2 regions of the Spiribacter aquaticus genome follow, and region 2 is predicted to be linked to the other one. Evidence: predicted binding sites of a transcription regulator. Region 2 holds the regulator's gene; the other holds the start of a gene.
The links. The regulator sigma-54, encoded in region 2, starts transcription at its own class of promoters, with help from an activator protein. The targets are predictions, from matches to a motif close to TGGCANGNTNCNTGCTT.
Positions count from the first base shown of each region.

Region 1: the regulator sigma-54 is predicted to act here: its motif matches at 12,049-12,065, upstream of glnK (P-II family nitrogen regulator).

Region 1 covers NZ_VMKP01000001.1:446,715-462,580, forward strand. The annotation lists gene FPL11_RS02245 (PHA/PHB synthase family protein) at 1-833, shown strand, start outside; gene purE (5-(carboxyamino)imidazole ribonucleotide mutase) at 823-1,314, shown strand; gene FPL11_RS02255 (5-(carboxyamino)imidazole ribonucleotide synthase) at 1,311-2,459, shown strand; gene FPL11_RS02260 (recombination-associated protein RdgC) at 2,490-3,383, shown strand; gene FPL11_RS02265 (histone deacetylase family protein) at 3,584-4,606, opposite strand; gene FPL11_RS02270 (porin) at 4,927-6,006, shown strand; tRNA gene FPL11_RS02275 (tRNA-Arg) at 6,063-6,139, opposite strand; gene FPL11_RS02280 (c-type cytochrome) at 6,246-6,755, shown strand; gene FPL11_RS02285 (monovalent cation:proton antiporter family protein) at 6,756-8,741, opposite strand; gene FPL11_RS02290 (D-amino acid dehydrogenase) at 8,762-10,024, opposite strand; gene FPL11_RS02295 (YifB family Mg chelatase-like AAA ATPase) at 10,054-11,547, opposite strand; gene ubiK (ubiquinone biosynthesis accessory factor UbiK) at 11,600-11,881, opposite strand; gene glnK (P-II family nitrogen regulator) at 12,132-12,470, shown strand; gene FPL11_RS02310 (ammonium transporter) at 12,493-13,740, shown strand; gene FPL11_RS02315 (NAD(P)-dependent oxidoreductase) at 13,866-14,750, shown strand; gene FPL11_RS02320 (SPOR domain-containing protein) at 14,761-15,387, opposite strand; gene argS (arginine--tRNA ligase) at 15,390-15,866, opposite strand, start outside.
Region 2 covers NZ_VMKP01000003.1:137,702-153,567, forward strand. The annotation lists gene FPL11_RS07125 (PTS sugar transporter subunit IIA) at 1-358, opposite strand, end outside; gene rapZ (RNase adapter RapZ) at 355-1,203, opposite strand; gene FPL11_RS07135 (HPr kinase/phosphorylase) at 1,194-1,664, opposite strand; gene FPL11_RS07140 (PTS sugar transporter subunit IIA) at 1,661-2,137, opposite strand; gene hpf (ribosome hibernation-promoting factor, HPF/YfiA family) at 2,143-2,469, opposite strand; gene FPL11_RS07150 (RNA polymerase factor sigma-54) at 2,493-3,962, opposite strand; gene lptB (LPS export ABC transporter ATP-binding protein) at 4,024-4,755, opposite strand; gene lptA (lipopolysaccharide transport periplasmic protein LptA) at 4,761-5,279, opposite strand; gene lptC (LPS export ABC transporter periplasmic protein LptC) at 5,263-5,820, opposite strand; gene FPL11_RS07170 (KpsF/GutQ family sugar-phosphate isomerase) at 5,821-6,795, opposite strand; gene FPL11_RS07175 (calcium/sodium antiporter) at 6,807-7,775, opposite strand; gene FPL11_RS07180 (ABC transporter ATP-binding protein) at 7,896-8,711, shown strand; gene mlaE (lipid asymmetry maintenance ABC transporter permease subunit MlaE) at 8,708-9,484, shown strand; gene mlaD (outer membrane lipid asymmetry maintenance protein MlaD) at 9,517-9,969, shown strand; gene FPL11_RS07195 (STAS domain-containing protein) at 9,966-10,283, shown strand; gene FPL11_RS07200 (BolA family protein) at 10,283-10,525, shown strand; gene murA (UDP-N-acetylglucosamine 1-carboxyvinyltransferase) at 10,530-11,810, shown strand; gene hisG (ATP phosphoribosyltransferase) at 11,803-12,447, shown strand; gene hisD (histidinol dehydrogenase) at 12,453-13,754, shown strand; gene FPL11_RS07220 (S1C family serine protease) at 13,742-14,926, opposite strand; gene petA (ubiquinol-cytochrome c reductase iron-sulfur subunit) at 15,172-15,762, shown strand; gene FPL11_RS07230 (cytochrome b) at 15,762-15,866, shown strand, end outside.

The sequences.
Region 1 (15,866 bases), on a different contig from region 2:
AGCGCGACGTCAACATCATCGGCTACTGCCTGGGCGGCACGCTGCTGGCCTCAACCCTCGCCTGGATGGCCAGTCGGGGCGAGGGCGGCGTGAACAGCGCCACCTTCCTGACCACGCTGCTGGACTTTGACAGCCCCGGCGAGCTCGAGGTGTTCATTGACGAGGAGCAGCTCACCAATCTCGAAAAGCAGATGAACGAGCGTGGCTACCTGGCCGGCAATCAGATGGCGTCGACCATGTCGAGTCTGCGCTCCAACGACCTGGTCTGGTCGTTTTTCGTCAACAACTACCTCAAGGGCCAGGATCCGTTCCCGTTCGATCTGCTCTACTGGAACCAGGACTCCACCAACATGCCGGCGCGCATGCATGCCTTCTATCTGCGCAAGATGTACCTCGAGAACAAGCTGCGCGAGCCGGGCGGCATCACGCTGGACGGCATTCCCATCGACCTCGGCAAGGTCGAGGTGCCGTCGTATTTCGTCTCGGCCAAGGAAGACCATATCGCGCCCTGGCATGCCTGCTACCGCGGCTCGCAGCTGTTGAGCGGGTCGACGCGTTTCGTGCTGGGTGGCTCGGGGCATATCGCCGGCGTCGTCAACCCGCCCGAAAAGCAGAAGTACGGCTACTGGCTGAACGGGCGCAACCCCAAGAACCCGGACACCTGGTTCAACGGCGCCAAGCACCATGAGGGCTCCTGGTGGCTCGACTGGGCCAAGTGGCTGTCGCCGAAGCGCGGTGGCGAGGTGCCGGCACGGACCCCCGGTGACGGCAAGCTGACCCCCATCGAGGATGCGCCCGGCCGTTACGTGAAGGAGCCGAGCGATGGTCGATGACGCCCCGCGGGTCGGCATCATCATGGGCAGTCGCTCCGACTGGGAGACCATGGCCCATGCCGACAGTGTGCTCAAGGAGCTCGGCGTGCGCCACGAGTGCCGGATCGTCTCGGCGCACCGCACGCCGGCGCGCATGAACGACTACGCGGCGACGGCGCAGGAGCGCGGTCTGCGGGCCATCATTGCCGGTGCGGGCGGAGCCGCCCATCTGCCCGGCATGGTGGCGGCCCAGACGCCGGTGCCGGTGCTGGGCGTGCCGGTCCAGAGCCGCGCCCTCAAAGGGCTCGACTCCCTGCTGTCCATCGCGCAGATGCCGGGTGGCGTGCCGGTGGCCACGTTCGCCATCGGCGAATCCGGGGCACGCAATGCCGCGCTGTTCGCCGTGGCGATGCTGGCGGCGGATGACCCGGCCCTTGCCGAGCGTCTCGACGCTTTCCGTGAGGCCCAGGCCCAGAAGGTGATCGAGGATGAACTGCCTTGACTGATCCGGTTCTGCCCGGCGCCACCCTCGGCATCCTTGGCAGTGGGCAGCTGGGCCGTATGCTGGCGCAGTCCGCGCGGCGCATGGGGTATCGCGTCCACACCCTATCGCCGGCCACGGATTCGCCGACCGGGCAGATCGCCGACCGCGAGACCGTCGCCGCCTACGAAGACCTTGATGCCATCGAGCGCTTCGCCCGCGGTGTCGATGCGGTCACGTTCGAGTTCGAGAACATCTCCTCGGCGGCGGCCGATGTCGCTGCCCGGCATGGCCCGGTGCGACCGCGCGGCGAGGTGCTGCACCTGTGCCAGAACCGCTGGCGCGAGAAGCATGCCCTGACCGACGCCGGGCTGCCCACCGCCCCCTACGAAGCGGTGGAGTCGCTCGAGGCGCTGCCAGCCGCCATTGCCCGGCTGGGGACGCCCTGCATCCTGAAAACCGCCGGCTTTGGTTATGACGGCAAGGGCCAGGCCCGGATCAACACCGTGGATGACGCGGCGGCGGCCTGGGCGGCCATCGGCCGGGGGCCGGCGATTCTCGAGGGTGTGGTCGACTTCGCCGCCGAGCTGTCGGTGGTGGCCGCCCGCGGCGCGGCGGGGGATCAGGTGGACTTCGGCGTCATCGAGAACCGGCACGTTGATCACATCCTGGATGTGTCCATTGCCGACGCCCCGCTCACCGACGCCCAGATCACGCGGGCCCGGGAGATCGCCGCGGCCGTGATGGAAGCGTTCGACGTGGTGGGTGTGCTCTGCGTGGAGCTCTTTCTGGACCAGAACGGCGGGCTGCTGGTCAATGAACTGGCGCCGCGGCCGCATAACTCCGGCCATCTGACCATCGAGGCCTGCCCCAGCAGTCAGTTCGATCAGCAGCTGCGGGCGGTCTGTGGCCTGCCACTGGGGGATACCCAGCGCCAGCGGCCCACCGCCATGGCCAACCTGCTGGGTGATCTTTGGGCGCAGGGCGAGCCCGACTGGGCCGCGGCGCTGTCGGCGCCGAGCGTCAACCTGCACCTCTACGGTAAGGCCGAGCCCCGACCCGGCCGCAAGATGGGGCATCTGACCGCCTCGGCTCCGGATCGGGACGAAGCGGTCCGCCGCGTCCAGGCGGCCCGGGCCGCCCTGGTCCGGCCCTCCAATCCCTGACCCCTTTCAGCACGGAACAATCAATCAACCATGTGGTTTCGCAATCTCTGCGTCTATCAAATCGCCGATGCCTTCACCATCGATGCCGAGGCGCTGGAGGACCGGCTCAGTGCCGGCCAGTTCCAGCCCGTCGGCCCGCATGATCCGGAAACCCGCGGCTGGGTCCCACCGCTCGAGAAGGGGGGTGAGACGCTGGTGCATGCGGCCGGTGACCGTTTCATGATCTGCCTGCAGACTGAAACCCGGGTGCTGCCGCCGGCGGTGGTGCGGGAAAACGTCGATGCCCGCGTGGCCGAGCGCGAGGATGCCATGGCCCGACCGCTGGGGCGGCGCGAGAAGGCCCGCATCAAAGAAGAGGTGACCATCGATCTGCTGCCACGGGCCTTCACGCGCAGTAAACGCGCCTACGCCTATCTGGATCTGAGCGGACGCTGGCTGGTCGTGGATGCTGCCACCTGGCGTGAGGCCGAGCTGCTCACGGATGATCTGCGGGCGCTGCTGGGCAGCCTGCCCATCCGGCCGCTGCAGACCGAGAGCGCGCCGCATCAGGTCATGACCGAGTGGCTCGCCCATGACCGCTTCCCTTCCGACCTGGAGCCGGGCGAGGAGGCGGTGTTCGAGGATCCGCGCAGCGAGGGCGCCGAAGTGCGCTGCAAACGCCAGGACCTGCGCAGTGCCGAAATCCGTGGCCATATCAAGGCCGGTAAGCGCGTCCGTCGGCTGGCGATGACCTGGGATGATCGGGTCAACGCAGTGCTCGACTCGGATCTGTCCATCAAGCGACTGAAGTTCACCGATGGCGTACAGAGTGATGTCGATGACCGCGATGCCGAGTCGCCGCAGGAGCGGTTCGATGCCGACTTTGTGATCATGGCCGAAGAGCTGGGTCGGTTTCTGCCGCGGCTGATGGCCTGGTTTGACTGACGGCGACCGTCAGCGGCGTCATCCGGACAAAAAAAAGCCGACGATGACGTCGGCCAAGAGGAGGAGAGTCGGTTCAGGGGATCGCCCCTGACAACGGCTCTTATCCTAGTCCTTGTCGCATGCTGCCGGAATAGCCATGGCGGATGATCGCCTATGCTTGCAGGGCACAAATGCCCGGGAACCGCCGCGACGCCGCGTTGTCACCGCGGCGTGTTGAGCCCCGCCATCAACGATTCGGTGTTGGTCGCCAGACTGGCGTAGTGATACCCCCCCTCCTGGATGACCACCGTGGGAAGCCCCAGTCCGGCCACGCGCTCGCCCAGGGTGCGGATATCGTCCGTGTTCACCCCGATCTTCGCCTGCGGGTCTTCGTGGTAGATATCGAAGCCGTTGGAGAACACCAGTGCATCGGGGGCGAACAGGCGGATGGCGGTGAGCGCCTCGTCCAGCCTGCCGAAGAACGCCCCGGCATCGGAGCCGTGGGGGAGCGGCAGGTTGATGGTGGTCCCATAGCCCTCGCCGCGGCCGCGCTCATCCTCGAACCCGGTGACCACCGGATAGAAATTGGTGGGATCGCCGTGGATGGAGACATAAAGGACATCGGCGCGGTCGTAGAAGATCTCCTGGATGCCCTGGCCGTGATGCACATCGGTGTCGAGCACCGCCACCCGGGGGTAGTGCGGACGCAGCGCTTCGGCGGCGATCGCCGCATTGTTCAGGTAGCAGAAGCCACCGGCGGCATCGACCCGCGCGTGGTGACCCGGCGGCCGGCATAGGGCGAACGCCATCGGATCGCCGGCGACGACATCGTCGGCGGCGCACAGCGCGGCCTGCACCGACCAGTAGGCCGACTCCCAGGTATGCTCGCCCACCGGGCAGCTGCCATCGGCCAGATAACGCGCCGCCTCGGCCAGGATGCCCCGCAATGGGTTAGGCTCGCGCACGAACACGTTCGAGAGCACCTCGTCGCCCCAGTCCTCGGGCATGCTCGTCCAGCGCCGGTGGCACGATTCCAGAAACCGCAGATAGCCCAGATCATGCACCCGGCTGATGGGCTGGATGCCGTGATCGCTGACCGTCTCAAGCCGGGCGCCGGCCCGTTCGAGGCCCTCGAGGATGTGCCCGGTCCGCTCGGGGATCTCCTGTGGCGCCCGCATCTGGCCACGGGTGAAATAGGTCCGGGGGTAATGAAGGTCCTGACGGTGATCGAAATAGGCTTTCACGGCGTGCTGACTCTCTCGTTAAAGACTACATCAAGTTTACCAGTCGGCCGCATTCCCAGGAAAAACAATTCCTGCAGCGTCCGTGGCTTCTCCTATATGCACCGCGCAGACGCATTCGCGGGGCTCAATGCACCATTTCTTTCCGGTCTTGGCCGGTAAGTCGGAGCTTCAGCGTCCTCGCGCAAAAAAAACGTTTTAAAAACAGTAGGGTAAGGGACGCCCGAATCATGGCACGAATCGTGATAGGTCAATGTGCGGCATGCGGATGATTCTGCAACCCGTCGCGACTGATTGATTGAACACGAAATTCAGGGGGTATCATGAAGAACGCATTGCGATCTGCGACCGGGCTTGGCCTGGCGGCGGTAATGGTCAGCACGAATGCCACGGCGGTGGACGTCGAAATCGACGGCATCATTGATGTCTTTGCGGGGTCGGTTGAGCCCATCGGCGAGGATACCGATTCCACAACGGTCCTCAACTCGGGTGGGCGTGACACATCCTACTGGGGTATTCAGGCATCCGACGCCATCACCAGTGATCTCACGGCGGTGGGTGATGTTGAGGCATTCTTCCGCCCGGATGTTGCCGAGAGCGGCCGTTTTGATGGCGACAAGTTTTTTGCGCGTAGCGCGAAGCTTGGTCTGCAAGGCGACTTTGGGTCCGTCTACGGTGGGCGTATTACGGCGCCGCTGTATCTGCCCATGTTGTTCACCAATCCGTTCGGAGGATCGTTCACGTTCTCGCCTGCAAATTTTCACACCTATGCCGGGAACGGAGACGCGGCTGCCTCCTATCTGGGGGACTCAGGCTGGGATAACAGTATCCAGTACGTTGCCCCAACGATGGGCGGAGTAACGGCGACGGCCCAATACGCATTTGGCGAAACTGAGGGTGAGTCGGGCGAGGACCGGCTGGGCGGCAACCTGGTCTATCGATCGGGTGGCACGGTGATGATCGCCGGCGCCCAGTATCTCGACCTTGGAACTGTCGGTGGGCTGAACTACAGCGCCGGTGGCGAGCACTCCTCCGCGATTCTCGGCGTGAGTCAATCCATCGGTGGAGCGCAGCTATTCGGGCAGTACCAATACGCGGATTATGACCTGGACGAAGACCTTAATGGGAACGAGTCCTTTGACATCAATACTGGTACCGCGGGTGTCTCACTGCCGGCCGGCCCGGGGTCCGTCCTGGCGGCGGTCGCGTATTCGGATGCCACCCGTCTGACGACGGATGTTGATTTCGAGGAGGGGGGAAACCGGACGACCTTCGCGGTTGGCTACGACATGTCTGTTGGCAGTGCCGTCAACCTCTATGCAACTTACTTTCATGACGACGTGGACGAGCCCGGGCTAGACGCCGGGAAAACTCTCGCCGCGGGAATGCAGTACAGGTTCTAGTACTACTCCGCGTGTCGGCTGCGGTCAGGATGGCGCAGCCGACGCGTGGATTGATCTGGTGCGCCCGGCAGGATTCGAACCTGCGACCTTCGGCTTCGGAGGCCGACGCTCTATCCAGCTGAGCTACAGGCGCATGCCGCAGATTATAGCGTCTGCCGCGGTCCGGGCATAGCCCCCGGTTTGCCGTGTCGGGCAATGCCGCTATACTTTGTGACAGCCCAAAAATTGAGGATTATCAAGTGAGCGCCGAGCAGGATAGTGTCTTCGTCCGTAACTTCGCACTGGTCATTGCCACGCTGGTGGGCGTGACCGTTCTGCTCATCGTGATCGCGAATTCGGTGTTCGGTGACATGGATCCTGAACGGCAGGCGCTTGCCGAGGAGCGCGCCGAGCAGAACCTGTCGCCGGATTTCGCCGTCCGCCTCAGTGGCGAGCCGGCGCCCGCCATCGCCTCGGCGGACTCCGGCGCGGATGAGGGCGGTGTCACCGAGGTGCGCAGCGGCGAGCAGGTCACCCAGGCGGTCTGCATCGCCTGCCATCAGGGCAACTTCCTCAATGCTCCCGGGATCGGCGACAAGGCGGCCTGGAATGAGCGCATTGGCAAGGGCTGGGAAACGCTCACCCAGAACGTCGCCGATGGCTACGGCAACATGCCCGCGCAGGGTGGCGCCGCCTCTGAGGAGGAGATCCGCGCGGCCATCGAGTGGATGGTCGAATCCGAAACCGGGCTGGAAGTCCCCGAGTCCTGATCAGCCCGCCGGCTCGCCGCCGAGCAGGACGTGTTCGGCATGCTCGAGGGCCTCGGGCGTGCCATAGACCACCAGTACATCCCCGTCCCGCAGCACGGTGTCCGGTGATGGCTGCGGCCCGCGGATGCCACCCCGCCGCACGGCGTTGATGGTGACCCCGATGGAGTCGGGGTCAATGTCGCTCAGCCGCTGACCGATCGCCGGGGCATTGCCACTGAGCGTGATGGCGTGGAGCTGTTCCTGGAAGCGCCCGACCTTCTCCATATCCACGCGCTCGGCGCCGTGGAAATACCCCTTGAGCAGCCGGTAACGATCCCCGCGGACTTCCCGCACGCTGCGGAACACCTTCGCCATGGGAACCCCCAGCAGCGCCAGCACATGCGAGGAGAGCATCAGGCTTGCCTCGAGGATCTCCGGGACCACCACGGTGGCGCCGGCCGCTTCAAAGCGCTCGATCCAGCGATCGTCGCGGGTGCGCACGATGACCGGAATGTCCGGGCGCTCGGCGCGGGTATGCTCGAGCACCTTGAGGCTACCGGCCGGGTTGTCAAAGCTGAGCACGATCATCCGCGCCCGCTCGAGGCCAGCGGCCTGCAGCACTTCGCGTCGCTCGGAATCGCCATAGCTGACCGGGTCGCCGGCGTTGCGGGCCTCCTGGACGCGCTGGGGGTCGAGGTCGAGGGCGAGGTACGGCAGCGCTTCCTGATCCAGGAAGCGGCCGATGTTCTGACCCGTCCGGCCATAGCCGCAGAGGATGACGTGGTTGGCGAGGGGCTCGGCAATACGCGAGACCTCGGTCCTGGTGTCGGCGGCATTGGCGCCCTCCGCCGGGGCACTGAGCAGGCGCTGGGCGAGCGCCTGGTTATGGCGGATGAGGATCGGCGCGGCCAGCATGCTCAGGACGATGGCGGCCAGCACCAGCTGGCTGGTGGCCGATGTCATCAGCCCGGCGCTGATCGCCAGGGCGATCAGGGCAAAGCCGAACTCACCGCCGTTGGCGAGGATGATCGCGGTCCGTCCCGAGTCCTGTGGGCCGTCCACCTGGCGGGCGATGGTGTACACCAGCAGCAGCTTGACGGCCACCATGCCGGCGGCGATGAGGAGCACCCAGTGCAGCTCCATGATCAGTACCGGCAGGTTGATCACCATGCCGACGGTGATGAAGAAAAACCCCAGCAGCACATCCCGGAACGGTCGGATGTCGGCATCGATCTGATAGCGGTATTCGGTCTCGCCCAGCATGATGCCGGCAAGGAACGCCCCCAGCGCCAGCGACAGGCCCGCCAGATGGGTCAGCCAGGCCGCGGCGACCGCGATCAGCAGTACCGTCAGCGTGAACAGCTCGTTGGACCGGGCCTGGGCGACTTCGTGGAAGATCGGTCGCAGTGCCTTGCGCCCCACCCAGACCATGATGCCGAACACCACCACACCCTTGATCAGCGCCAGCCCCAGCTCGGTGGTCAGTGAGTTGTCGCTGTTGCCGGCGAGGATCGGAATGGCGATCAGCAGCGGGACGACGGCCAGATCCTGAAACAGCAGCACGCCCACTGCCCGCCGCCCATGTCGGGTGTGCACCTCGACCTGCTCGGTGAGCTGCTTGGTGACGATGGCGGTGGACGACAGTGCCAGCGCGCCGCCCAGCACCACGCCCACCTCGATGGATCCGGTCAGCCACCAGGCGATGCCACCGAACAGCGCCAGACACAGGGTGACCTGGCTGCCACCCAGTACGCCGACGGCCCAGCGCATGGCGTGCAGCTGCGGAAACGAAAACTCCAGGCCGATGGTGAACAGCAGAAAGACCACCCCGAACTCGGCGAGCAGATGAGTGGTTTCGTTTTCGGGGATCAGGCCCAGTGCCGAGGGGCCCAGGGCCATGCCCACCACCAGGTAGGCGATGATCGGCGGCAGGGTCAGCCGGCGAAACACCGAGACCGCCACCACGGAGGTGGTCAGCAGGAGGATGATGCTTTGCAGGCTGTCCATGCTCGGGGTGGCGTCCTCGCCTATTGGTAGCGCTCGAGGGTCAGGCCGGACACATCAATCTCCGGCGTACGTTGGTCGATCATATCAGCGACGACGCGCCCGGTCCCGGCGGCGAAGGTCCAGCCGAGGTGGCCGGCGCCGGTGTTGAGGTAGAGCCCGTCGATGCCGCTGGGCCCCAGGATCGGCGGACCATCAATGGTCATCGGGCGCAGGCAGGCCCATTGATCGGCCTGACGGGTGTCGACCTGGCGCGCCAGTGCGGGAAAGTTCGCCAGCCCCTGTTCGAGCACGCGCTCGACCCGCTGCGGCCGTATACGCCGGTCATAACCGGTGAACTCGGCGGTGCCGGCAATGCGCAGTTGATCGCCCAGTCGCGTAATAACGATCTTGCGGCCATCGTCGATGATCGGCAACCGCGGTGCCGCCTCGAGCCCGCCCACCGGCAGCGTGGCGGAGTAACCCTTCACTGGCTTGATGGGCAGGCGGAGGCCTGCCTGTCGGGCCAGGTACGGTGCCTCGGCGCCGGTGGCCAGCACGAATGCGTCGGCCTCGAGGGTGGTCCGGTCGGTGTCGATGGCCCGCAGCCGGCCGGCTTTGACGTGCAGGCGTTGTACCGATTCGCCCAGTCGCAGGGTCAGTCCGCGCTCGACGGCCTTCTCGCCCAGCCGCTGGCAGAAAAGGCGGGCATCACCACTGGCGTCGTCGGGGTAGAAGAACCCGCCGGCGAGTTCCGCCTGAATATCGGCGAGCGCCGGCTCGCGCTGGCTGATCCCGGCGGGGCTCAGTGTCTCGTGGCGCACCCCCGAGTCCGCCATCAGGCGGCTGCTGGCGCGGGCGGTTTCCATTTCCTCGGGATGCCGGAAGATTTTGAGGATGCCGTTATGCGCCTGGGTATAGTCGATGGCAGTTTCCGCTTCGAGCTCGCGCATGCGCTGCAGGCTGTAAGTGGCCAGACGCGCGTTGACGGCCGTGTTGCGGGCGTGGTGATGGGGGCGGCTGTAGCGCAGAAACCCCAGTCCCCAGCCCATCAGGCGCGGCAGTTGCGTGGGCCGCAGCAGCAGTGGTGAGTCCTCGCGCCCCATCCAGCGCAGCAGCTGGCCCAGGGCCTGCGGGGTGTTCCAGGGCTCAGTGTGGCTGGCGTGGAGCATGGCCCCATTGGCATGGCTCGCCTCCGAGGCCAGTTCCGGTGCCCGGTCGAGCAGCGTCACCGAATGGCCGCCCTCGAGCAGATACCATGCCGTGGCCACGCCGACCAGGCCGCCGCCCATCACGATGATATTCACTGAACCTCCCCTGACGTATTGCGATCAGTTTAACGCTGAACCCGCTCACGATAGGACAGTGCTTCGGCGATATGGTGTTCCCGTATGTCAGCAGCGCCGTCGAGATCGGCAATGCTGCGCGCGATCCGCCAGCAGCGGTGCCAGCCGCGTGCCGACAGACCAAAGCGTTGGGTGGCCTGGCGCATGATTTGCCGGCCGGCGGCATCGAGTCGGCCGATGCGGCGCATCGCGCTGACCGGCAGATGACTGGCCGGGATCCCGTCACGGTCCAGCTGGCGCTCGCGGGTGATCTGGACGCGGCGGGCCACCGCGTCGCTGGACTCGCCCTCAGTGCAGGTATCGAGCTGGGCGGCGGTCAGCCGGGGGACCCGCACCTGCAGATCGATGCGATCCAGCAATGGACCGCTGATGCGGTTGCCGTAGCGACGGATCTGCGCCGGCGTGCAGCGGCAGTCATGGTCGCTGTCACCCTCGTAGCCGCAGGGGCAGGGGTTCATGGCCGCAATCAGCTGGAAGCGGGCGGGAAAGCGCAGCCGCGCGTTGATCCGCGAGACGCTGATTTCGCCGGTCTCGAGTGGCTCGCGCAGGGCCTCGAGGGCTTCACGGGGGAATTCGGGCAGTTCGTCGAGGAACAGCACCCCGTGGTGGGCGAGCGAGATCTCGCCCGGCCGCGGGCGCACGCCACCGCCGGTCAGTGCCCGCGACGATGTGCTGTGATGGGGGCTGCGGAAGGGGCGTCGGGCCCAGTGAGCGGGGTCAAAGCAACCCTCGGCGATGGAGTGCAGCGATGCCGACTCCATTGCCTCGGCATCGGTCATGGCGGGCAGCAGGCCCGGCAGGCGTGCCGCCATCAGGCTTTTGCCACTGCCGGGCGGGCCGCAGAACAGCAGGCTATGGCCGCCGGCCGCGGCGATTTCAAGGGCCCGCCGCGCCGGCGCCTGGGCGATGACATCGCGCAGATCGGGGCCTGCCGGGGCATGGCCGCGCCCGCTGGGCTGCGCCGGTGGCAGGGGACGCTTGCCACCGAGATGCCGGGTCACATCGAGCAGATGATCGGCGCCATGCACGGGGCCACCCGCCAGCGCGGCCTCGGCGGCATTGTCGGCGGCAACGACGAGGGTTTCCGAGGCGGCGGTACAGCGCAGTGCCACGGGCAGGGTGCCGTTGACCGGACGCAGGCGGCCGGACAGCGCCAGCTCGGCGCAGAACACGGTGGTCCCGCAATGCTGTCCGGGAATCTGGCCGGAGGCCACGAGGATGCCCAGCGCAATCGCCAGGTCGAAGCGGGCGCCATCCTTGGGCAGATCGGCGGGAGCGAGATTGACGGTGATGCGGCGACGCGGGAATTCAAAACCGCTGGTGGTCAGTGCCCCGCGGACCCGGTCGCGGGCCTCGCGCACCGCCGTATTGGGCAATCCCACGATGGACAGCGACGGCAGACCGCCGCCCAGATGAACCTCGACGCCCACGCGCGGGGCATCGATGCCCACCGCCGCGCGGGCCTGAATCTGTGCCAGTGCCATGGCGACGCACCTCCCTGTGCGAAGCTGAAGACCCGCGCGTGGCGGGCGGGAATCAGTCGGCGGCGTCGTCCGGCTGTGCCGCTTCGCCGGTGGCTGGCGTCCCCTCGAGCGCCGCGACCCGGGCTTCCATCGCCTCGAGGCGCTCGCGGGTGCGGGCAAGCACCTTGGCCTGGGCGTCGAATTCCTCGCGGGTGACGAGCTCCATCCGGCTGAAAGTGCTCTGCAGCGCCACTCGGGCGTTCTTCTCGACTTCCGCCTGAAAGTCGCGCAGCCCGCTGGGCAGGTTTTCGGAAAAGCGCTTCGCCATGTCGTCAAGCTGTTTCGGATCGAGCATTGTTCGGCCTCCGTTGACTGTCGGGCCAGTTTAAGGCGTTCGCGGGCAATTCCCAATCCACGGGGCGACTCATTTTGGTGCGTCCGATGAACGGAGTTTGCACCGAGAAAGTGCATATCGCCCGCGATGCACAGGATCAGGTCGCCGATCGCTGAGCGCCCGCTCGTTGGCACGGTCCGTGCATAGACTCTGGTGCATTTATATCGTTCATGGGCACCGGGGGATCCGGTCCCGACAGGGGAGTTCAGGCATGAAGCTGATCACTGCGATTATCAAGCCTTTCAAGCTCGACGATGTCCGGGAGTCACTCTCGGAGATCGGCGTGCAGGGCGTCACCGTCACCGAGGTCAAGGGATTTGGCCGTCAGAAAGGCCACACCGAGCTCTATCGGGGGGCTGAGTACGTCGTCGATTTCCTGCCCAAGATGAAGGTCGAGGTCGTGCTCGACGATGATCTTGTCGAACGCGCCATGGAGGCCATCAGCAAGGCGGCCAACACCGGCAAGATCGGCGACGGCAAGATCTTTGTCTCGCCCGTCGAACAGGCCATCCGCATTCGTACGGGTGAAACCGACAAAGACGCACTCTAAGGAATCACTGGGAGTCTGAAACATGTCTGCAGAATTCAACGAACTGGCCTACGCGCTGGATACTTTTTACTTCCTGATCTCCGGGGCGCTGGTCATGTGGATGGCCGCCGGGTTCACCATGCTCGAATCGGGCCTGGTGCGCTCGAAGAACACCACCGAGATCCTCACCAAGAACGTTTCGCTCTACGCGATCGCCTGCATCATGTACATGCTGATCGGCTACAACATCATGTATGGCGGCGGCATCAGCAGCGTCATTCCGTCCATCGGCGGCATTCTCGGCGCATCGGATAACGTGCCGGCGGACATCGCCGCGGGCAGCGATGCCTACTACTCGAACATCTCCGACTTCTTTTTCCAGGTGGTGTTCGTGGCAACCGCGATGTCGATCGTCTCGGGTGCCGTGGCCGAACGGATGAAGCTCTGGACGTTCCTCCTGTTCACGGTGATCGTCACCGGCCTGGTCTATCCCATCCAGGGCTTCTGGAGCTGGGGTGGTGGCTTCCTGGCCGAGGTCGGTTACTCCGATTACGCCGGCTCGGGCATCGTCCACATGTTCGGTGCGGCCGCGGCACTGGCGGCGGTGATGGTGCTGGGCCCGCGCAAGGGCAAGTTCGGCCCCAATGGCGAGGTCAAACCAATTCCGGGTGCCAACATGCCGCTGGCGACGCTGGGTGTGTTCATCCTGTGGTTTGGCTGGTTCGGCTTTAACGGCGGCTCCGAGCTCAAGCTCTCCGACGCCGGCTCAGCCAACGCGGTCGCCCTGGTGTTCGCCAACACCAACCTGGCCGCTGCCGGTGGTGTCGTCGCCGCGCTGGTCACCGCGCGCCTGATGTTCGGCAAGGCCGACCTGACCATGGCCCTCAACGGCGGTATCGCCGGTCTGGTGTCGATCACCGCGGGTCCCAACGTGCCGAGTCTGCTGGGCGCGACCCTGATCGGCGTTGTCGGCGGCGTTCTGGTGGTGTTCTCCATCGTCGGACTCGACAAGCTCAAGCTCGACGACCCGGTGGGTGCCATCTCCGCGCACGGCACGGCCGGCATCTGGGGTGTCCTGGCGGTGCCGCTGTGGAATGAAGGCGCCAGCTTCGGGCCGCAGATCATCGGTCTGGTGACGATCTTCGTCTGGACCTTTGGCGTCAGCTACATCCTCATGACCATCCTCAAGGCGGTGATCGGACTGCGTGTCTCCGAGGAGGATGAAGAGACCGGGCTCGACATCGTCGAATGCGGTGTCGAGGCCTATCCGGAGTTCAGCAACCCGCGCTGACGCGGACCGGCTGAACCACTGACCCACGGGCGCCTTCGGGCGCCCGTTTTTTTTCTGGGGCAGGATGAGCACCTGCGTTAGACTGCCGGGCCTCAGATGGGCTGACGCACGATAGGGAGACAAGCATGAAAGTGGGTGTTGCCGGACTGGGCGTGATGGGCCGGGCGATGGCGCGGAACCTGTCCGCCGATGGACTGCTCGCGGGGGTGTGGAACCGCACGCGGGCCACGGCCGATGCCCTCGGCAATGAGCTGGACGTACCGGTGGCCGACGATGCGACGGCGCTTGCCGACGCCTGCGATGTGGTCATTACCTGCGTCCGCGCGGATGCCGATGTGCTGGAAGTGGTTGCGGCGCTGGCGGCGGGTGTCAGCCCGGGTGATGTGGTGATCGATACCTCGACCATTGGCGTGGACGCGGCCGGCGAGGCCGCAGCGATGCTGGAGGCGAAGGGCGCGACGTTCCTGGATGCGCCGGTCACCGGCGGCCCCGAGGGCGCCGAGGCCGGCACCCTGCAGATCATGGTGGGCGGCGACCCGGCGGTGCTCGAGCGGGTGCGCCCGGCCCTGCAGGCCATCGGCAGCGACGCCACGCACTTCGGGCCGGTGGGCAGTGGCCAGCGGGCCAAGGCGGTCAATCAGGTGATGGTTGCCGGCATCGTCCAGGCGATCAGTGAGTCACTGTCATTCGCTGAGGCGAGTGGCCTCGACACCGAGCGCCTGCTGCCGGTTCTCACCGGTGGCGCGGCGGGAAGCCGTCTGCTCGAGCGCCGTGGCAGCCGGATACTGGCCGGCGATTTTGAGCCCGGCTTCCGGGTGTCGCTGCATCACAAGGATCTCAACCTGTGCCGCGACCTGCTGCAGAAGCTCGACGTCAATCTGCCGCTGGTGGAGATGACCATCAAGCACTATGAGCGCCTGCTGGATCAGGGCTACGGCGACGAGGACACCTCGGCGCTGTTCCGGCTCAAGCGCGAGCTGTTCGAATCGGGCAACCGCAAGAGTCTCTAGGCCGGGCGGGTCAGCCGCCGGCCTGGAGGAGGATGGATTCGATCTGCTGATCGGCCATCCGCGCCCTGACCCCATTGACCTGCTCGAGATCGGCGAACGGCCCCACGCGAACCCGGTGCCAGGTCTCGCCGCCGGGCAGCTCGACCACCTGGACGCGGGCCTGGATGCCCAGCAGCGCCAGGCTGGCTTTCAGTGAATCGGCATCCTCCGCCTGACGGAACGAGCCGGCCTGCAGCAGATAGCGGGTGCCGTCCGATTCGGGGGCGGCCGGTGGATCAGCGGCGGGATCGGCCTCGGGCACGGCCGGTGCGGGCGGCTCCTCGCCGTCATCCCGCTCGCCCACTTCCACCTCCTGCTCGTTGAGCAGGCGATAGAACTCGAACCGCGGCTGATCGTCCTGCGTCGCCGGCGAGGGGGCCGCTTCACTGTCAGCGGTTGCGTCGGTGCGGGGTGCATCGGGCCGGCGATGCTCGAGGTGCACCACCAGGGCCACCAGCAGGCCGACGGCCAGCCCCGTCGCCCCCCAGACAATGGCACCCGGCCGACGGCCCGACGCCGCCCGGGCGCGGGTCGGACGGCTCGCCTGCCCATTGCTCTTGCGGGCCGGCTTGCGGCGGGTGCTGCCCTTCGCTGCCATGTCTACATGCGTTCCGGTGCCGAGACGCCCAGCAGATCGAGGCCATTGCGCACCACCTCGCGCACGGCTTCGATCAGCGTCAAGCGGGCATCGCGCAGGTCGCGGTCGTCGACCAGGAACGTATGGGCGTTGTAGTAGGTGTGGAACGCGCCGGCCAGCTCGCGCAGGTAGGCGGCCAGCAGGTGCGGCTCGTGATTGGCCGCCGCCGACTCGAGCGCCTCGGGGTAGCGGCCGAGGGCCTGAATGAGGGCCTGCTCATGATCGGCGTCGAGCCGGTCGACATGGCTCAGCCCGTTGTCGTGGTCATGCTCGATCCCGCGCTCGTGCCTCTGCCGGCGCACGCTGCAGACCCGGGCGTGGGCGTACTGAATGTAGTAGACCGGGTTGTCGTTGGACTGCGACTTGGCCAGCTCGAGGTCGAAGTCGAGGTGCTGTTCGGGCCGACGCATGACATAGAAAAAGCGGGCGGCGTCGTTGCC
Region 2 (15,866 bases):
CCGCCGCCAACGCCATACGCGCCAGCGACTCCAGCGATAACTCCGGGTAATTGAGCACACGCAGCAGCATGGGCAGATTGACGCCGGTGATCACCGGATAGCCCTGTCCGCGGGCCACCGCGATGGCGATATTGGCCGGCGTGGCGCCGAACGCATCCGTGAGGATCAGCACCCCGTCACCACTGTCCACGCCCGCCGCGGCCGCCTCGACCCGACCGAGGGTGGTCTCCGGCGGGTCATGGGGGCCCGGGCTGAGGGTGGCGATGGCCAGCGGCAGCCGCGGCAGAATCCCTTCGGCGGTCTCCCGCAGGGCCTTGCCGACTCCCGGATGGGTGACAAGCAGCAGCCCGGCGCTCATGGCAGTTCCCGGTGCCGCACGGTGACGGCGGTGGCGTGCTCGCGCAGGTGGGCACCCAGCGCCTCGACCAGATAGACCGAGCGGTGCTGGCCCCCCGTGCAGCCGATGGCGATGGTCAGATAGCTGCGGTTCTCGGCCTCGAAGACCGGCAGCCAGTCATCCATGAACCCCTGGATCTGCTTGAGATAGCGGGCGACCAGCGGGCTGTCGGCCAGGAAGTCGGCCACGGCCCGGTCGCGCCCGGTCATCGGCCGCAGGGCGGGCTGCCAGTGCGGGTTCGGCAGGCAGCGGCTGTCAAAGACGAAATCGGCGTCGGTGGGGGTGCCGTGCTTGTAGCCGAATGATTCCAGCTGCACCGACAGATGCGTGCGCGATTCGGCCAGTCGGCTGCGAATGATCTGGCGCAGTTCATGCAACGTGGTCTGCGAGGTGTCCACGGTCAGATCGGCACGCTCGTGGAGCGGGACGAGGCGGGCACGTTCCCCCTTGATCGCTTCATTCAGCGGGATATCCGGCCCGCTCAGCGGATGGCGGCGGCGGGTTTCCGAGAAGCGCTTGAGCAGGGTGGCGTCATCCGCATCCAGAAAGACGATTTCGGTGTCCAGGCCGTGGGCGGCGATGGCGTCGAGGATGCCGGGAAAGCGACTCAGCGATGCGGGCTGGTTGCGTGCATCGATGCCCACGGCGTAGTCGGCCTCCTCGCCACTCATCGCAATGTGCTGACCGAATGCATCCAGCAGATCCACCGGCAGGTTGTCGATGCAGTAGAAGCCCGAGTCTTCCAGGGTGGCAAGGGCGACGCTCTTGCCCGATCCGGACAGGCCGCTGACGATGATCAGTCGCATGCGCTGGCCTCCGGGACCCGCCAGGGCCGCGGTGCGGTCACTGCCACAAGCTCGATGATCGCCGCGACCGGCCGCTCGGGCGACAGCGCCAGCTGGGCCAGGCCGATGCCGTGGATCGTCAGGGTCTGCCAGTCCGCCGTGGCGCTTGCCCGACGCCGGGCCCGGGTCAGTTCGATGGCGCAGTCGATGGGTGACCAGTCGGCCACCGCACCGGTGCCGAAGTGATCCCCGGCCTCAATGATCCCCGGCCCGCGCAGGCACAGCCGCCCGCGACCGGCGTCCGGTGCCCGGCCGATCAGCCGGTCACCGCGGCGTATGACCATCACGGCGTCATCGGCCACCAGCTGATGACCTGCGCGCAGCAGCATCAGCGCGGTGTCACTCTTGCCCATGCCCGCCTCGCCCCGAATCAGGACGCCCACACCGTTGACCCGCATCAGCGTCCCGGGGATCTGGCTCATGCGTCGGGCGCCCCGTCGTCGCTGCCGGTCATGGTGGCGTAGAGCTCGGCGTCGCTGCGGCACTGGCGCAGCCGCGTGCACAGGTGTTCGTCGCGAAACAGCTCCGCGAGCCGGGCGAGAATGCGCAGATGCTCATCGTTGCTGTGCTCAGGCACGAGGAGGGCGAGCAGCAGATCCACCGGCTGGCTGTCGGCGGCGTCGAAGGCGATGGGTGTATTCAGACGGACCAGGGCGGCACGCGGGGTCTCGATATCGGGACTGCGGGTATGGGGCAGTGCCACCCCGCGCCCCAGTCCGGTGCTGCCCAGACGCTCACGCACGATCAACCCCTCGAAGATGGCGCGCGTGGCGTCGCCGCCCGCCCGGGTATCGGCCATGAGCTGCTCGCTCATGCGCTCCAGGGCGCGTTTCTTGCTGGTGACGTCGACCCCGCACTGCGTGCGCGTCACCGACAGCAGTCGGGTAAGCTCCATAGTGCTCAGGGTTCCAGATTATCGCCGACGCGTCCCTGCTCCGGATGATGGTCGCTGCGCTTTTCCTTGTGCTTGACGACCTGGCGGTCCAGCTTGTCGACCAGCAGGTCGATGGCGGCATACATCTCGCTGGCGGTGGACTCGGCGAACAGCCGGGCGCCGCTGACCACCAGGGTGGCCTCCGCCTTACGGGTCTTTTTCTCGACGGTCAGAATCACATGGACGTCGACGACATGATCAAAGTGGCGCTCGAGGCGCTGGAATTTCTCGTCGACGTAGTCACGCAGCGCGTTGGTGACATCGACGTGATGGCCGGTGATGTCGATTTTCATGATTTCCCCTTATGTTTTCTTCTTCAGCGTAGCCGTTTGCGTTGGGTTGACGATGCGATCCCCATGACTTCCCGGTATTTGGCCACGGTTCGCCGCGCCACGTGAATGCCCTCCCCACGCAGCGTCTCGGTCAGCCGTGAATCGCTGAGTGGCCTGGCCGGATCCTCTGCCGCCACCTGCCGGCGGATGCGCGCGCGAATGGCCGTCGCCGAGCACTCACCGCCGTCGGCCGTCGGGACATGGCTCGAGAAAAAATGCTTGAACTCCAGCGTCCCCTGGGGCGTGAGGATGTATTTCCGCGAGGTGATCCGCGATACGGTCGATTCATGCATGTCGATGGCCTCGGCGACATCGCGCAGCACCAGTGGCTGCATCGACTCTTCACCATACTCCAGAAACGCCTGCTGGCGCTCGACGACGCATTCGGCCACGCGCTGCAGCGTGTCGCGCCGCGACTCCAGGCTTTTGATCAGCCAGCGTGCCTCCTGCAGGTGATCGCGCAGGAGGCTGTTGTCACGGCTGCTGTCGCCCCGCCGGATCAGGCTCGCGTAGTAGTCGTTGATGCGCACCCGGGGCGAAGCCTCGGGGTTGATCTCGACCTGCCAGCGGCCGTTGACCCGCCGCACCCGACAGTCGGGGACGACGTAATCGGTGCGGGTTTCGCCGAATCGCGATCCGGGATGGGGGTCGAGTCGGCGGATCAGCGACAGGGCCAGGTCCAGCTGTTCCTGGTCGACCTTCAGGTGCTCGCGCAGCGCGACCTGCCGGCCCGGGCTGAACAGTGACCAGTCGGCTTCAATGGCCTGGCGGGCGGTCTGGCGCCCGGGCGTGTCCGGCGGCATGGCGTCGATCTGGATCTGCAGTGCCTCGCGGGCGTCACGGGCGCCGATGCCGATCGGGTCCATGTGCTGGAGGATCGTGAGGACGGCGTTGATGTCGTCCTCGTCGATGTCGGCGTCGACATCGGCGTCGAGGGCGGACCGCAATTCGCTGACCGGCTCGGCCAGATGCCCGCGCTCGTCCAGGGCGTCGATCAGTGCGGCGGCGATCTGGCGGTCGGTCGCGCCCAGGCTGGACAGATCGACCTGCCACTGCAGGTGATCGCGCAGCGAATCGGCGGGGGCCGCCTGGCGATCGAGAAAGTCGCTGCCGCCGTCGCCTTCCGCCGTGGCGCCCGCTGGCCCGTTATGACCGGTGTCATCCCAGTGCTCGGAGACCGCCATGCCCTCGCCCAGCTCGGTGGCGTCGGTGGCGTTCGAGCCCAGACGCTCTTCCGACGGATCGGGGGTGGCCGGCGTCGTCCCCTCGGGCGCGGCGGCTGCGACGGCGTGATCGGTGTCGTCTTCGGGCTCGAGCATGACGTTGGACTCGAGCGCTTCGCGGATCTCGAGCGCCAGCTCGGCCGCCGGCAGCTGCAGCAGCCGGATCGCCTGCTGCAGCTGGGGCGTCATGGTGAGCTGTTGACTGGCCCGAAGTTCAAGCGACTGCTTCATTGTTCCCCGCGTGCGAATTGGTCTGGATAGCGTAACGCCGGCTGTCCGGCGCCCGCCAGTCTCACAGGTGGAAGTCCTCGCCCAGGTAGACCGCCCGCACCTCGGCGTTGTCGAGTATCATGCCGGGGGTCCCGTCGGCGATCACCCGGCCGGCGTTGAGGATGCTGGCACGGTCGACCAGGGCCAGCGTCTCGCGGACGTTGTGATCGGTGATCAGTACGCCGATACCGCGCTCCGCCAGGTGTCGGACGATGCCCTTGATGTCGCCCACCGAGATCGGATCAACGCCGGCGAAGGGCTCGTCCAGCAGGATGAAGCGCGGATCGGCTGCCAGCGCCCGGGCAATCTCAACGCGCCGTCGCTCGCCGCCCGACAGGCTGATCCCGGCCTGGTCACGCAGATGCCCGATGCCGAACTCCTCCATTAGTGCCTCCGCCTGCTCAAGCCGTGCCTGGCGTGACAGCCCGTCACGGGTCTCGAGCACGGCGAGCAGGTTGTCGAGCACCGACAGCCGCCGGAACACCGATGCCTCCTGCGGCAGGTAGCCGATCCCGCGCCGCGCCCGGGCATGCATGGGGAGGCTGCCAATGTCATCGCCATCCAGCCGGATGACCCCGGCGTCCGCCCGGATCAGGCCGACAATCATGTAAAAGCTGGTGGTCTTGCCGGCTCCATTCGGGCCCAGCAGACCGACGATCTCCCCACTCTGCAGGCCGATGGAGACCCCATCCACCACTGAGCGTCCGCGATAGGTTTTTGACAGCCCGCGGGCCTCGAGCTGGTTGCGCGCCATGCCGGTCAGTCCGTCGCAGGGTTGACGCTGACATTGACGCGCTCGTCGTCGTCAGCGCCGCTCTCGGCAACGGTACGGGCGGTTTCGGGGTAATGCGTGACGGTGCGTCCGGTGACTGTGTTGTCGCCCTGCCAGAGGCGTCCGCCCTGTTTGAGGATCAGCCGCTCGGGGCCGGCGACGAAGTATTCCATCCGCGGTGCCTCGGCCCGTCGCGGGGCGGCATCCGCCACGGTCTCGCGATAGGTGGCCGGGGTGCCATCCACGGTCACCTGCTCGAGCTCGCCCGCGCCATTGCTGAATACCCGCATGACGTCGCCGGTGATGCGCAGGGTGCCGCGCGTCAGCACGACGTCGCCGCGATACACGCTGATGCCCTCGGCCTCGTCAACCTCGGCGCGGTCGGCCACCAGCTCCACCGGTGGCGGGGCGGACGCCCCATCGCCGTCCTGGCCATGCGCGACCGGCACTGCCACCACAAGCGCCAGCAGGGCGCCGATCCAGAGTCGCTCAGGGTGAAGCCGCATCGTACACTCCCTCTACATCATCCAGCAGTTCAAGGCGCTCCTGCGCAAACCATACCCGTGCGCCGACGGCATCCACCCGCAGCCCGGGGCGGGTCATTGTGACGGGCTGATCCGTCTCGGCGTAACGCTCGGGGATTCTTGCATCCAGTCGCTGGGTGGTCAGCCGGGTCCGACCCTCGGCGGTCTGGCGCGTCATCACGACATCGCCGCGCAGCCGGGCACGGGTGTCGTCATCACCGATCCAGCCATGGTTCGAGCGGCCCCGCCAGGGCGGGCCCCGATCCGTCTCCACCCGCCAGTCCGGGGAGACGAGGCGCCAGCTGCCTTCCCGCGGGTTGTGGCGCGCGTCGGGTGATCGTACCCGCCAGCTGATCGCGCCGTCCGCATTGGTGGTGGTCAGTGTAACCGTGCGGGCATAGGCATCCAGGCGGGGGTCCGTCACCGTCCTGACCGCATCCGGGTCGCCACCCGCGCCAAACAGCCGCCAGCCGAGCAGGGCGGCCAGGGCCAGCGCCAGCAGCATGACCACTCGGCGGCGCATTCAGACCACGCCGCCACGCAGCAGATCGTGCATGTTCAACGCGCCCGTGAGCCGGCCTTCCGCGTCATTGACCAGCAGGCCGTTGATGCTGTGCCGCTCCATCAGCGCCAGCGCCTCGGCGGCCAGCTGCGCCGCTTCGACGCAGCGCGGGGCCGGCGTCATCACCGTGGCGATCGGGGTGGCATGCACGTCCACCCCCTCATCCAGGGCGCGGCGCAGATCGCCATCAGTGAAGATGCCGGTGACCCGCTGATCGGCATCGACAATCGCGGTCATGCCGAGCCCTTTGCGGGTCATTTCGAGCAGCGCGTCCGCCATGGGCGTGTCCGGCCCCACGGCGGGCACCGCCGTGCCCGTGTGCATGAGATCGTCGATGCGCAGCAGCAGCCGCCGGCCGAGCCGGCCGCCGGGGTGCGAGCGGGCAAAGTCTTCGGCGGTGAAGCCGCGCGCGTCGAGCAGTGCGATCGCCAGCGCGTCGCCCATGGCCAGCGCCGCCGTGGTGCTCGCGGTGGGCGCGAGTCCCAGCGGGCAGGCTTCGGCGTCAACGCCGGCATCGAGATGGACGGCCGCGGCCTCGGCCAGGGTCGAGCCGGGCCGCCCGGTGATGGCGATCAGGTCCAGCCCGCGCCGTTTGATGGCGGGGAGCAGGCCGTTGATCTCCTCGGTTTCACCTGAGTTCGACAGGGCGATCACGCAGTCGCCGGCGGCCAGCATGCCCAGGTCGCCGTGTCCGGCCTCGCCCGGATGGACAAAAAACGCCGGCGTGCCAGTGCTTGCCAGTGTTGCCGCCAGCTTGCCAGCGATGTGCCCCGATTTGCCCATGCCCAGCACCACCACCCGGCCGCTGCAGGCCAGCAGGATTCGGCAGGCATGGGCGAAGGTGGCATCGATGCGATCGCGCAGTGCGGCCAGGGCGGCGGTTTCCGTGTCGATGACAGCCTGTCCCAGGCGGCAGAAATCGGTATCGGCGGTCATTGCTCTCGCTCTTAACGGTGACTGAAGAACAGCAGGGCCTGATAGGCAATGTACGCACCCACCAGCAGCCCGCCTTCCCATCGGCCCAGGCGGCCGCGCCTGCCCAGGCCATAGCCCACGACCAGGATGGCCAGCATGAAGCCGGTCATGATCCCGTAATCGCGCGCCAGATCCCCCTGATCAAAGGCGAATGGCGCGATCGCCCCGGCGATGCCCAGAACCGCGAGCAGGTTGAACAGATTGGAGCCGATGATGTTGCCCACGGCAAGCTCGCTCTCGCCACGCCGCACGCTGGCGAGGCCTGCCGCGAGCTCGGGCAGGCTGGTGCCGATGGCGACGATGGTCAATCCGATGATCAGGTCGCTGACCCCCAGCTGGCCGGCGAGCAGCACCGACGCCCAGACCAGCAGGCGCGAGCTGGCGATGAGCAGCACCAGACCCAGCAGCGTCCAGCGCAGCGCCTGGGCGAGCGGAAGGGGTTCGGGCACTGCCGATTCCAGTTCGCGCGCGATCATGGCATCGCCGCGCTCCGGATGCCGGGCCTGCCAGGCCATCCAGGTCAGCACAGCCAGCATGCCGGCGAGAAGTGCCACCCCATCGAATCGGGACAGCGCCCCATCCGCCAGCAGCGCGCCGGTGGCCACGACCACCAGCATCAGCAGCGGGATCTCGCGCCTGAGGATTCCGGAGCTTATGACCAGCGGGCTGACCAGGGCGGTGGTCCCCAGGATCAGGCCGACATTGGCGATGTTGGATCCCAGCGCATTGCCCAGGGCAATGCCGGGGGTTCCGTCGATGGCGGCAATGGCCGAGACGAGCATTTCCGGCAGTGACGTGCCGATGCCGACCACCGTCAGACCGATCAGCAGGCTGGAGACACCCAGCTGGCGGGCCAGTGCCGAGCTGCCGTCGACGAATCGCTCGGCGCTCCAGGCGAGGGCGACGAATCCGGCGGCGATGACGACAAGCAGCGCGGCGATCAGCATGCAGGCCCTTCCATGACAAGTTTAACGGCACAAAGTATCGCATTTGACCGCCTTTATGGCTTGACGGATACTCCCGGCATTCCTCATCGCACCGACATCAGCGAAGCGATCCGCATGCCAGTTACCCAGTCCGAGGCCCTGATCGATCTGAGCGGCGTTGTCTTCAGCCGCGGCAGCAATCGGCTGTTCAACGGCGTCGACCTGCAGGTCAGGCGCGGTGAGGTCGTGGCGATCATGGGGCCCAGTGGAACGGGCAAGACCACGCTGCTGCGCCTGATCGGCGGTCAGCTGCGGGCCGCCGCCGGGCGCGTCGCCGTCGACGGGCAGGCGGTTGATCAGCTCTCGCGGCGTGATCTCTACCGGCTGCGCCGGCGCATGGGGGTGCTGTTCCAGAGTGGCGCCCTATTCACCGACATGACCTGCTTCGAGAACGTGGCATTCCCGTTGCGCGAGCACACCGACCTGCCGGAGATGCTGATCCGCACGGTGGTGCTCATGAAGCTTGAGGCCGTCGGCCTGCGCGGGGCCCGCGACCTTTATCCCGGCGAGCTCTCCGGCGGTATGTCGCGACGCGTGTCGCTGGCGCGGGCGCTGGCGCTTGACCCCGAGATCATCCTCTATGACGAGCCCTTCGCGGGTCAGGATCCGATCTCCATGGGCGCGCTGATGCAATTGATCCGGCAGCTCAATGATGCGCTCGGGCTGACCAGCGTGGTGGTCTCGCACGATGTCGACGAGACCCTTCGCATCGCCGACCGGGCCTATGTGATCTCCGGGGGCGAGGTGATCGCGTCGGGGACGCCCGAGGCGCTGCGGCATAGCGAAAGCCGCTGGGTGGATCAGTTTCTCAATGCGCTGCCCGACGGGCCGGTGCCATTCCATTACCCGGCGCCTCCCATTGCCGAGGATCTCCGCGGGGCGGATCGATGATCGGCATGCTCCAGCAGCTGGGGGGCTCAACCCTGGCGACGGCGGCCACACTCGGCCGGGCGGTGCTGTTTCTGCTGCGGGTCCTGCGGGGCTCGGGCGAGCTGGTCCGACGCCCCGGTCTGCTGGTTCGCGAGATGTACTCGGTGGGCGTGCTGACGCTGGTCATCATCATCGTCTCGGGGCTTTTCGTGGGTATGGTGCTGGCCCTGCAGGGCTATTACACCCTGGTGGACTTTGGCGCCGAGCAGTCGCTGGGTGTTCTGGTGGCGCTGTCACTGACCCGCGAGCTGGGCCCCGTGGTCACCGCACTGCTGTTCGCCGGCCGGGCCGGCTCGGCGCTGACGGCGGAAATCGGGTTGATGAAGGCCACCGAACAGCTCGCCGGCATGGAGATGATGGCGGTGGATCCCGAGCATCGCGTCATCGCGCCGCGACTGGCCGCCGCGATCCTGTCACTGCCGCTGCTGACGCTGATCTTCAATGTCCTCGGCGTGACCGGCGCCTGGCTTGTCAGCGTCAATCTGCTGGGCGTGGATGGTGGGTCGTTCTGGTCGCAGATGCAGTCCCAGGTCAGCTTCTCCGACGATATCCTGAACGGGTTGATCAAGAGCGTGCTGTTCGGCGTGGTGGCCGGCTGGATCGCGGTGTTCAATGGCTACGACTGCCGGCCCACCTCCCATGGTGTGAGCCGGGCCACGACCCGCACGGTGGTGGTGACATCGCTGATCGTGCTGGGGCTTGATTTTGTGCTGACGGCACTCATGTTCGACTGACGGAGGTTTGTCCGGTGGATAATTCCCGAACGATGGAAATTGCGGTCGGCGCCTTCGTGGCCGCCGGCCTGGCCGCAGCGTTCGTGCTGGCGATGCAGGTGAGCAACATCACCGCATTCCAGCGCACTGAGGGCTACACGGTGGAGGCTTACTTCCAGAATGTCGGTGGTCTGCGCGAGCGCGCTCCGGTGAGCCTCAGCGGCGTACAGATCGGGCGGGTCAGTGCGATCACCCTCGACCCTGGCCGGTTCGAGGCGCGCGTCGAGCTCACCATCCATTCGGAGTATGACGATCTGCCCAGTGATACGGCAGCGCGGGTGCGCACATCGGGGCTGCTCGGCGAGCAGTACGTCTCGCTGCAGCCCGGCGGCATGCCCGACTCGCTGGGGCCGGGTGACGAGATCACGCTGACGCAGTCGGCGCTGGTCCTTGAAGAGATTGTCGGTCAGTTTCTCTACGAGCAGTCCAGCGGAGACGCCCAGTGACACCGGCGCAGATCACGGGAACCGCGCCCCAGGCGCTGGGCATTGACGGCGACTTGACCGCGCGGACCGTGCCGGACCTGCTGGGCACACTGCCGGTCGCCGCCGGCGTCCACCGGGTCGATCTGACCGGGGTGCGCCAGGTCGACAGTGCCGGGCTGGCGCTGCTGGTGGAGTGGCAGCGGCTTCTCAACGCCGATCAGGGCCAGCTCGAGCTGGTGGGTGTGCCGGAAGGGCTCCTGCGGCTCGCGCGGATCAGTTCGGTTGATACACTGTTGGGCTTTCAGGCGACAGATGCGGGGAATACAGGGCAATGATGGAACCGGAAGCCATTCGGGCGCTTTTGCAGACGGGCCTGAACGAGGCCGATGTCGAAGTCGTGGGCGACGGCCGGCACTTTCAGGCGCGGATCGTGAGCCCGGATTTTGAAGGCATCCCGCTGCTGCGGCGGCATCGCATGGTCTACGACCTGCTCCAGACCCACATCGACAGCGACGTGCTGCATGCCATCTCGATGCGAACACTGACCCCGGCGCAGGCCGCGGCCGAACAGGATTGAGCCGGTGGAACGACTGCTGATCCGCGGGGGACGGCCCCTCGATGGTGACATCCGCATATCGGGGGCCAAGAACGCCGCGCTGCCCATCATGGCGGCGACCCTGCTGGCGGACGGGCCATCGGTGATCGGCAACATCCCCGATCTGCATGACATCACCACCACCATGGAGCTGCTCGGGCGCATGGGGGTGCGCCTGACGGTTGATGAGCGCATGCGGGTGGAAATCGACCCCAGCTTCATCGAGAACTGCCACGCCCCCTACGAGCTCGTGAAGACCATGCGTGCCTCCATTCTGGTGCTGGGGCCGCTGCTGGCGCGCTATGGCGAGGCCGAGGTCTCGTTGCCCGGCGGCTGCGCCATCGGGACGCGTCCGGTCAATCTGCACGTCCAGGGGCTCGAGGCGATGGGCGCGGATATTTCAGTGGCGGGCGGCTACATCCGCGCGCGCTGCGAGCGTCTCAAGGGGGCGCGTCTGGTCATGGATCTGGTGACCGTCACCGGCACCGAGAACCTGATGATGGCGGCGACCCTTGCCGAAGGGCGCACCGTGATCGAGAACGCCGCCCGCGAGCCCGAAGTGGTGGATCTGGCGAACTGCCTCAACGCCATGGGCGCGCAGGTGAGCGGCGCCGGCACCGACACCATTGTCATCGACGGCGTCGAGCGGCTGCAGGGCGCTCACTACAACGTGCTGCCCGACCGGATCGAGACCGGAACCTTTTTGGTGGCCGCCGCGATGACGGGGGGCCGGGTCCATCTGCGCAATACCGCGCCGTACCTGCTCGATGCGGTGATCGCCAAGCTGCGTGAGAGTGGCGCGGACATCACTGTCGGGGATGACTGGATCCATCTCGACATGCAGGGTCGCCGGCCCCGCGCGGTCACCGTCCGCACGGCGCCTTACCCGGCCTTCCCCACCGACATGCAGGCCCAGATCTGTGCGCTCAATGCGGTCGCGGAGGGCGTCGGGATGGTGACGGAAACCGTTTTCGAAAACCGCTTTATGCATGTCCAGGAAATCCAGCGCATGGGCGCGGACATCCGCCTTGAGGGCCATACCGCCATCAGTCACGGCATCGAGCGGCTGACCGGCGCACCGGTGATGGCCACCGACCTGCGCGCCTCGGCCAGCCTGGTGCTGGCGGGACTGGTGAGCGCGGGCGATACCCTTGTCGACCGCATCTACCACATCGACCGGGGTTACGAGTGCATCGAAGAAAAGCTGGCGCAGCTGGGCGCCGATATCCGCCGCATGCCGGGAGACAGCGTTCCGAACCATGACTGAACAGCTTACCGTGGCGCTTTCCAAGGGCCGCATCCTTGAACAGACCCTGCCGTTGCTGAGCCCGCTGGGTATCGAGCCACTGGAGGACCCGGAGCGCAGTCGCAACCTGGTGCTGCCCACCAGCCATCCCGGCGTCCGCCTGATCATCGTGCGCGCCACGGACGTGCCGACCTACGTCGCCCATGGCGGGGCGGATCTGGGCGTCGCGGGCAAGGATGTGCTCATGGAGCAGGGCGGCCACGGGCTTTATGAGCCGGTGGATCTGGGGATCGCCCGTTGCCGCCTGATGGTGGCGGGTCATCCCGGCGGAGTGCCAGCCGGGCAGCGCCTGCGCGTGGCCACCAAGTTCGTCAACATGACCCGGCGCCACTTCGCCGAACAGGGCCGTCAGGTGGATCTGATCAAGCTCTATGGATCGATGGAGCTGGCGCCGCTGGTGGGCCTTGCCGACCTGATCGTGGATCTGGTCGACACTGGCAACACCCTGCGGGCCAACGGCCTCGAGCCCCTCGAGACCATCGCGGATATCAGTGCCCGTCTGGTGGTCAATAAGGCGTCGATGAAGCTCAGACATCGCGAACTCAAACCGCTGATCGGCCGGATTGCCGAGACGGCGGCCACACGCGCCGACAGGTGAATCGCATGGTGGAAATACAGCGCCTCAGCACGACACAGCCCGACTTCGAGCAGCAGCTGCGCTCGCTCACCGACTGGGATGATGGTGCCACGCATGGCGTGGAATCAGCCGTGGCGGAGATCCTCGCCGCGGTCCGCGGGCAGGGCGACGCCGCGCTGCGTTACTACAGCGAGCACCTTGACGGGCTGGCGGTGGAATCCGTCAGCGAGCTCGAGGTGGATGCCGCGCAGTGCCAGGCGGCGCTGGAGGGCCTCGAGCGCGCCGATCGCGATGCCCTGGAGACCGCCGCGGCGCGGATCCGCCACTATCACCTGCACCAGCGCCAGGCCGACTGGGAGAAGACCGAAGCGGACGGCAGCCGGCTTGGCCAGCAGGTGCGGCCACTCGAGCGGGTCGGGATCTATGTGCCCGGTGGCAAGGCAGCCTATCCGTCTTCGGTGCTGATGAATGCGATTCCGGCCCACGTCGCCGGCGTCGAAGAGATCATCATGGTGGCCCCGGCACCGGGCGGGCATATCGCACCCATGGTGCTGGCGGCGGCGGCCGTGGCGGGCGTGGACCGGCTGTTTCTGTTGGGTGGCGCCCAGGCCGTCGCGGCGCTCGCCTATGGCACGGAGACGCTACCGGCGGTGGACAAGATCGTCGGCCCGGGCAATGCCTATGTGGCCGAGGCCAAGCGACGGGTATTCGGCCATGTCGGCATCGACATGGTGGCGGGTCCGTCCGAGATCCTCATTGTCTGCGATGGCCAGACCGATCCGGAATGGACGGCCATGGATCTGTTCTCGCAGGCCGAGCATGACGAGGATGCCCGCGCGCTGCTGATCTGCCCCGAGGCGCGCTATCTGGATGACGTCCAGGCCGCCATGGAACGCCTGTTGCCCGATATGGAACGCTCGGAGATCATCCGTGCCTCGCTCGCCCGGCGCGGGGCGATGATCTGCGTGCGCGATCTGGCCGAGGCGGCGGACGTCGCCAACTCGATCGCTCCCGAGCATCTTGAGCTGTCCGTGGTCGAGCCTGAACGGCTGGCGGCATCCATCCACCACGCCGGGGCGATCTTTCTGGGCCGGTACACCCCCGAGGCGTTCGGCGATTACTGTGCCGGGCCGAGTCACGTACTGCCCACTTCGCGCACCGCCCGTTTCGCCTCGCCGCTGGGCGTCTATGACTTCTGCAAGACCACCAGCCTGGTGCAGTGCACCGCTGATGGAGCCGCCGTGCTGGGGCCGATTGCCGCCAGGCTCGCACGCTGTGAGGGCCTCACTGCGCACGCGCGGTCAGCGGAGATGCGCTACCGCGACTGACCCTCGGGTTGCGGTGGGCGCTGTGGAGCATCGCCGTTGAGGTCGGTGGGCCGCTCGGCGATCTCCACTTCCCAGCGCCGGGTCTCGCCGTCGCGCCGGCCGTTGAGGATGACTTCACGCCCCGGCGCCTGTTCGGTGATCCAGCTGAGCAGTCCCTGAACCGTGCGCACCGGCTCGCCGTTGGCGGTCTCGATGACATCCCCCGATGCAAGGCCGGCGCGGTCCGCGGGCCCGCCCGGCAGCACGGCGGCAATACGCAACCCGCTGCGCCCCTGATTGGGGAGGATCTGGGCACCGATCCAGCCCCGGATGACGCGGCCGTTCTCGACGATGTCGGTGAGTACCGCCTGGGCGAGGTCCGCGGGGATGGCGAAGCCGATGCCGGTCGAGCTGCCGCTGTCACTGAAAATGGCGGTATTGATCCCGATCACCTCACCCCGCGCGTTGATCAGCGCACCGCCGGAGTTACCCGGGTTGATCGCCGCATCGGTCTGGATGAAGTTCTCGAAGGTGGTCAGTCCGACCTCGCTGCGGCCGAGGGCACTGATGATCCCCTGGGTGACGGTCTGCCCGACCCCGAACGGATTGCCGATGGCGAACACGACATCGCCGACGCGGGTCTCGCGCCCGTCCGCCAGCGGGACATGCGGGAGGTTGTCGGCATTGACCTGCAGAACGGCCAGGTCCGACTCCGGATCGGTGCCGATGACCCGCGCCGGGGCGTTTCGGCCGTCGGCCAGCATGACCTGGATGCGGGCGGCGCCGCGGATGACATGGTGGTTGGTGAGCAGTTGTCCGGCTGCATTGACCAGCAGGCCCGATCCCAGCGACGTATCAAGCCGCTCCTGCTCCTGCGCGGTCATGCCGCCAAGCAGCTCATCGAGGGCCGGGGAGTCGAGGAAGACATTGCGCGGATCCGGGTTGCGCGATGCGGTGTAAATGTTGACCACCGAGGGGGCCGCGACCTCGACGGCATCCGCGTAGCTGAAACGCTGGCCATCGGCCGATGACGGACGCGGATCAGCGCGGGCGGCATCCTCGCCGCTAATGGCCGTGGGACCGGCGGGACGGCCGCCGAGCAGTTCCGGTGCCAGCCAGACCACGGTGATGGCGACAATCACCCCGACGAGGACATAACTGGTGACAAAACGAGTAAAACGTTTGAAGGCCATGCGCGCTATCCGGTCCAGCACTCCATGAATAAACTGCGATGATACACCCAAAGCGCTGTCCGCGGCGCGTTCGGACAGGGCGTTGGGCGCAGTCGTCGGGGCCCGCCGATCTTGACGATGGACGCTCGATGCGGGATTCTACCGCCATTGCGGACAGTGTCCGATTGTGCGCGCTCAGCGGGCCGCCCGGCCCCCGGTGACGATGCTGCTCCCGCCCAGAGACAGGCCTGACCCAGAGGATCCAGATGTCAGAGGACAAAGCAAACAACAGCCGTCGCCGGTTCCTGACCGGTGCGGTCGGTGTCGTCGGTGGTATTGGTGCGGCCTACGTCGCGGTGCCCTTCCTCGCGTACTGGAACCCCAGCGCGCGGACACGGGCCGCGGGGGCGCCGGTGGAGGTCGATGCCTCGACCATGCAGCCCGGGCAGAAGGTCAACGTGACCTGGCGCGGTCAGCCGGTCTGGGTGATCCGCCGCTCCGAGACGGCGATCGACTCGCTGGCCGGTCATGATGACGTGCTGAGCGATCCGGACTCCGCCGTCGCCAGCCAGCAGCCCGCCTACGCGCAGAACATGTATCGCTCGGTGGAGCCGGAATTCTTCGTGGTGGTGCCGATCTGCACCCATCTGGGTTGCATTCCCTCGTTCATGCCCCAGCCGGGATCGCTTGATACCAACTGGCCGGGGGGGTTCTTCTGCCCCTGTCACGGCTCCAAATTTGATAACGCGGGACGGGTCTACGCTGGGGTGCCGGCGCCGACCAATCTTGAAGTCCCCCCCTACCGGATCGCTGACAATGGCGTGATCGTGGTCGGGGAAGACCAGGAGGCGGCCTGATGAGTGACACAACCAAGGTGCAGGGTGGCGTGCTGGGCTGGGTGGACGCCCGTTTCCCGCTCAGCCGCATGTGGAACGAGCATGTCGGCGAGTACTACGCCCCC